Salinivibrio kushneri: one gene and its partner. The protein of the gene in region 1 interacts with the protein of each later gene in a pairwise test. Links are inferred from orthologs where the notes say so. Each region holds a gene or a part of one and is shown on either strand. Other genes may lie near its edges. The genes, in order: htpG and N8M53_RS06550.

The links.
Region 2: the proteins of htpG (region 1) and N8M53_RS06550 interact in binary tests that used the Escherichia coli proteins (3 or more experiments, as listed by UniProt). The link is inferred for Salinivibrio kushneri from one-to-one orthologs.

The regions. Positions count from the first base shown.
Region 1 is NZ_CP114588.1:910,181-913,438, reverse strand. The notes cover bases 257-3,186. They hold htpG (molecular chaperone HtpG), read right to left. Parts: upstream 2,705-3,186; coding sequence 809-2,704; downstream 257-808. Other genes in these bases: recR (recombination mediator RecR), read right to left, coding at 2,976-3,186; adk (adenylate kinase), read right to left, coding at 257-651. In the rest of the region: more of adk, read right to left, coding at 7-256; more of recR, read right to left, coding at 3,187-3,258. UniProt on the Escherichia coli protein: Molecular chaperone. Has ATPase activity.
Region 2 is NZ_CP114588.1:1,373,611-1,376,678, forward strand. Bases 1-2,740 are described here. They hold N8M53_RS06550 (cell division protein ZapC), read right to left. Parts: upstream 1,778-2,740; coding sequence 1,223-1,777; downstream 1-1,222. Other genes in these bases: rlmKL (bifunctional 23S rRNA (guanine(2069)-N(7))-methyltransferase RlmK/23S rRNA (guanine(2445)-N(2))-methyltransferase RlmL), read right to left, coding at 1-575; pyrD (quinone-dependent dihydroorotate dehydrogenase), read right to left, coding at 1,917-2,740. In the rest of the region: more of pyrD, read right to left, coding at 2,741-2,930; N8M53_RS06560 (NAD-glutamate dehydrogenase), read right to left, coding at 2,996-3,068. UniProt on the Escherichia coli protein: Contributes to the efficiency of the cell division process by stabilizing the polymeric form of the cell division protein FtsZ. Acts by promoting interactions between FtsZ protofilaments and suppressing the GTPase activity of FtsZ.

The DNA of each region.
Region 1 (3,258 bases):
CCTGGTTTAGCCGAGTACCTTTTGGATCTCTGCGCTCACCTGCTCAACCGCTTGTGTACCATCGAAGGTCACAAACTGGGTGTTGCCAGCATCTGCTTCTTTTTTGTAGTAAGCAATCAGTGGTGCGGTTTGGTTATGATACACATTCAACCGTGCGCGTACTGTCTCTTCTTTATCGTCATCACGTACCACTAGCTCCTCGCCAGTCACATCGTCTTTTCCTTCCACTTTCGGTGGGTTGTAAACAACGTGATAAGTACGGCCTGAAGCAAGGTGAGCACGGCGACCACTCATACGCTCAACAATTACGTCATCCGGAACGTCGAATTCGAGTACGTAATCGATCGCAACACCGATCTCTTTCAGTCCATCAGCTTGAGGAATGGTGCGTGGGAACCCATCTAGCAAGAAGCCGTTGGCACAATCATCTTGCGAGATACGCTCTTTAACCAAGCCAAGAATGATGTCATCAGACACCAATTCGCCAGCATCAATAACCGCTTTGGCTTGTTTGCCAAGCTCAGTGCCCGCTTTAATCGCGGCGCGCAACATGTCACCCGTAGAAATCTGCGGAATCCCGTATTTTTCCATGATGAACTGCGCTTGCGTCCCTTTACCCGCGCCCGGTGCACCCAACAGAATGATGCGCATAGTGATCCCCTTTATGATTATTTAGGTTTCGTTAAACTGCGTCTATATTCGCAAAGACACGAAACATACACGCTTAACTAAACGCTATCAAGCCCGGCAATCCGGCCGGGCTTGTTCGATAGTCATTCAGTATGTGGTCTCGACAATCGCCTGTCGATTATACCTTAGTCAGAAGCTGGTTGACCGAGGCCAAGAAGTCTGACGGATCGTCCATACTGCCTTTCTCTGCCAGCATCGCTTGACCGAGCAGCATTTCTACCCAGGTACCGAATTTCTGCTCATCGCTTTCATCTGCCATGCGCTTAACCAGAGCGTGCTCTGGGTTCAGTTCAAAGATGTACTTCACATCAGGCGCTTGCTGGCCAGCGGCTTCTAAAAGCTTCGCCATTTGCGTGCCCATTTCAAACTGATCGGTCACCACCACCGCCGGCGTGCCAGAGAGTTTAAAGGTGGTACGTACATCTTTAACGCGATCGCCCAAGTGCGATTTTACTCGCTCAATCACAGACTCAAAGGCTTTTTCGGTTTCTTCACGCTCTGCTTTTGCCTCTTCATCGTCGAATTGGCTCAGGTCGAGATCCGCCTTGGTGATTGCCTGGAACTGCTTGCCATCAAACTCGGTCAGGTAGCTCATCAACCACTCATCAATGCGGTCATACATCAAGATAACTTCGATGCCTTTGGCTTTAAACTGCTCCAAGTGCGGGCTGTGTTTCGCCGCATTATAGCTATCCGCGGTGATGTAGTAGATTTTGTCTTGCTCTTCTTTCATGCGCGACACGTAGTCGGCCAAGGAGACGGTTTGTTCAGCGCTGTCTTCATGCGTTGATGCAAAGCGCAGCAAGCCAGCAATTTTTTCTTTATTGCTGAAATCTTCCGCCGGCCCTTCTTTCATCACCAAGCCAAATTCACGCCAAAACGTCTGATACTTCTCCGCATCGTTTTTAGCCAGCTTTTCTAACATCGACAGCACACGCTTGGTGCACGCACCGCGCAGTGACTGCGTGATCTTGTTGTCTTGCAGAATTTCACGCGAAACGTTAAGCGGTAAATCGTTAGAGTCAATCAAACCACGGACAAAGCGCAAGTAGCTTGGCATGAACTGTGACGCATCATCCATGATAAAGACGCGTTGTACATAGAGTTTCAGCCCATGTTTGTGCTCGCGGTTGTAAAGATCCCAAGGGGCTTTTGACGGGATATACAGCAAGCTGGTGTAGTCGTTTTTACCCTCTACACGGTTGTGGCTCCACGTCAGCGGTTCGGCAAAGTCATGCGACACATGCTTATAGAACTCTTTGTATTCGTCTGCCGAGATATCGGACTTAGCGCGAGTCCAAAGCGCTTGCGCTTTGTTGACTTGCTCCCACTTACCTTCGCCCGTCTCATTACCTTCCTCGTCTTTCTCTTGCGTCCACATTTCTACCGGAATACCGATATGGTCGGAGTATTTACCGATCACCTCACGTAGGCGCCAATCATTGAGGAACTCTTTCTCGTCGTCTTTAAGGTGCAGCGTAATCTCAGTGCCACGGTCAGATTTGCTGATAGGCTCTAGGGTATACTCACCTTCACCGGTTGACTCCCACTGCACTGCCTCGTTGGCAGCAAGACCCGCCGCACGAGTGCGTACAGTTACCTTGTCAGCCACAATAAAGGCAGAGTAAAAGCCGACCCCGAACTGACCAATCAGGTTCGAGTCTTTGCTTTGATCTTCGTTAAGCTGTTTAAGAAACTCTTCTGTGCCCGATTTGGCAATGGTACCGAGGTTGGCGATGACATCATCACGGCTCATACCAATACCATTGTCTGAGACAGTCAACGTACCGGCGTCACTATCAAAGGAAAGGCGAACGCGCAGGTCACCGTCATTTTCATAAAGCTCAGGGGCGGACAACGCTTTAAAACGCAGCTTATCAGCGGCATCTGACGCGTTTGACACTAGCTCTCGCAGGAAAATCTCTTTGTTTGAGTAGAGAGAGTGGATCATCAACTGCAGTAACTTGGACGTATCTGAACCAAACTGATGTTTTTCTGGGGTTTTCACGCTCATGTCAATCTACCTAACACTATGAGGATTAATGGCGACGTGGGCTCGATGCCCACGTTACAATGAATTCGTATTCAGTTCTTTTGGATATAGGGATCCTGTTACACGCTTTCAAGGCCTAGGTGGTCAAATAAAAGCCAGTTAGTATTAAAGCGATAGGCAATAGAAAAAGAAAAGCCTAACCAGAGGCTAGGCTTTTGAGGGTCAATCACGCTGTTGGCGCTGTATCGCCGAGTAAGGAGGTTCACCCACCGTTGAGGGCTCGTCAAACAATTTAGCGATACTTTAACTGCTGGCGGCCGATAATTGAGTGAGACAGCGTGGTGCCATCGACCAGTTCAAGCTCGCCTCCCATTGGCACGCCATGCGCAATTCGGCTGGCACCCACTTGGTGCTCTTGGCAAAGTTCAGCGATGTATTGCGCCGTGGCCTCGCCTTCCACCGTCGGGTTAGTCGCTAAGATAAGCTCTTGAATCGGTTCGTGTTGCAAACGCTTTTCCAACACATCAAGGCCAATGTCTGCCGGGCCAATGCCATCAAGGGGGGACAAATGCCCC
Region 2 (3,068 bases), 460 kb from region 1 along the record:
GGCTGCTCCGCCTTCCAGCCACTCCTTGCGACCAAGGCTGCAGCATGGGTTTCTCGTAAAGGCGCAGCACCTGCTTGAGTGCGATAGCCGCGCTGATGTAGGCCGCTTCCAACCATATCGATACCGAGCAAACCTTGGTCTTTGGATAATCGCATATGAATACGTAAATCAGGCTGCTCGCGGTCAACGCTTGGGCGGGGCAAATTCGACTTTTCAAACTTGTCTACTATCGCGTCTTTAACTTTCAGCGCCCCGTACTGGCTGTTGCGAATCTCGCGATTAGTACCATTAAAGTCCACCGCAATCCGCTGACTGGAGTGAAAATAATCTGGCCAGTTAATCGCCGTCGCACCGAGGTAGAGATCCATATCATCGCGCACCGCGAATTCGCCCAGCACCAAAACAAACCGTGACGCAATCCGGCTCCATAAACAGCATTGATACAGTGTTGAATCGTCGGCTTTAAATTTAACCCCTGCATGAACTTGCTTGAGGCTAGATACGCCAAGTTGTTCAAGCTCTTGAGCTAGCATGTGCTCGAGACCTCGAGCGGTTATTGCGAGATAGTGTTTCATTCAGTCTCTACACCCTTTGGGCGTCGTTATCATCATGGCGGCGATTATACATCAATCTTACGCCTGTCGTTGACCCAAGCGGCGACAATCTCCATTGAATGATGAATAAATCGCCGTATTTTTGTTTCCAATGAGAAACAGATGCTAGAGGGTGACTGTTTCTGAAAGGAATCAATTACCCTGGCACGCTCCCTTTGTCTGTTTCCTCCTGGAAACCGCCTTGCTTTCTCACTCACCTCCTCTGGTTAAATGTACCTTTAACCTACGAGTGTAAGCATTCACTGCTATTACTATACTGATTATTTCTGACTCTAGAAAAATGAAAACGGCTTTTCTTTCCCTTTAAGAACGAACAAAAATCCACGAAAACTGGACTATACCAGACAGGTTTTTCGCAAGTGCCCTGACGGATAAAACGGGAAAAAACTCGTCAATTATTGTTGTTATTAGGGCGAGAACACCCTTAAATCAATGAAAAAACGCTCAGGTACATGCACACTTTTCGCTCATAAAATGAACTGACATCACATTTTTTATGCACGCCTGTTTGGTATAAGAAACGTTAAGATACAGCCACACCGTGGCCGTCTATACACGAAACAAGGAAAGTGAGGGAAGAAAGGAGGCGTGGGCTGGGTGAAAACCACTCAGCCCACTAACGCAAAGCGACCTTTTTGGCTATTTGTTTGAGGTATTGGTTGCGATAGCCGGTCGTTCATTACTTTAATCGCACCACAAAACGCCATTTTTTTATTCGCGCTCAGTTCAAAGTCAGCTTCGCGCGCGAGCATGCAGAGCGAGGCAGAACCGGCGTTCTCTATGATAATAAACGGCGCCCTATCCCCTGTTTGACTGGTGAGCTCGACGATTTGCCCCCACTCAGGGGTGGCAATAGTGTCTTGTTGTGGCTCGAAAAACCAGCTTTTAGGTAAGACAGGCTTGTGGAAGCGATAGGCTGCCACTGCGTTCAAAGCGAGTTCGGCCTGACGAGGGCCGGAAAGTGAAAGATTTGACAGAGGCTCTGTCAAACGCTGAAAGAGTGATGCATCCTCAACAGAAAATGGGGATGATGAGAACGCATCGGGGATGAGGTGTTTGGCACTGATCGCCACACGAAAGACCATGTCATCGCCTAAATCTAGCATTAGCGAATTCGATGTATTATCGAAATACCATCTCCATGCATTGTTAGGTTTTAACATACTTCAGCTCCCGCGATGACTCACTAACTGGGTGTCTGGCGATAACAACACTGCCATTGCCTGAAGTGTAATGGGCTGAAGCGAAAAAAAAAGGGGAAGAAAACGCCCCCTTTTATACCTTAAGACTTTATTTCTTAGCCTAAATATGACGCACGATTTGTTTGATGAGCCCAGGGCCTTGGTAAATTAACCCAGAGTAGACTTGCACCAGGTCTGCACCCGCTTCGAGTTTTTCACGCGCCGCGGTGACTGAGTCAATCCCTCCGACACCTATGATGGGCATCGCACCATCAAGTGCACGATGCAGCTGACGAATAACCTCGGTACTTTTAAGTTGCACAGGACGGCCACTTAGCCCACCCGCTTCACGATAATGTGGCATACCATCTACCAACGAGCGCTCAAGCGTGGTGTTGGTCGCAATCACACCATCGATCTGATGACGAATCAGTGCTTGCGCCACTTGTTGAATTTCTTCTTCACTCAAGTCTGGGGCAATCTTAACCGTTAAAGGCACGTATTTATCGTGGACGTCTGCCAATTGTGCCTGTTCCGCTTTTAGTGTGCTAAGGAGTTCATCGAACATCTCGCCATATTGTAACGTGCGTAATCCTGGCGTATTAGGCGACGAAATGTTTACGGCAATATAGTCAGCATGTGGATACACTTTTCGCATGCAGGCGACATAATCATCGGTGCCCTGTTCGATGGGGGTATCCTTGTTCTTACCAATGTTAATACCCAATATACCATTGAAGTTTTTCGCACGTTTAACGTTGTCCACCAATGCATCAACGCCGTGGTTATTGAAGCCCATTCGGTTAATGATCCCTTCCGCCGCTTTGATGCGAAAAAGCCGCGGTTTATCGTTGCCCGGTTGCGGGCGCGGCGTCACCGTCCCTACTTCTACAAACCCAAAGCCCATCGCGCCAAAGGCTTCTATGCACTCGCCGTTTTTATCTAACCCTGCCGCTAAGCCAACGGGATTATTAAAGTTGAGTCCCATCACAGTGACTGGGCGAGGAGGAAGATGCTGGGAATACAAAAAGCGAAGCGGGGTGTGATGAAATCGAGAAAGGGTGTTAATGGTTAGATCGTGTGCTTTTTCTGGATCTAACTGAAAGATAGCCGGTCTGGCGAGGCGGTAAAGCATTATCCCTCCTAATAAAAAAGCCCCGTATAAACGGGGCTAGATTATTGCGTTATTGGCGCTTTAATTCAATTCAAATTTAACAGCGACAACTCACGCAAGGCGACGGAGAACTTGGCAAACTCATGCACGGAGCCTACT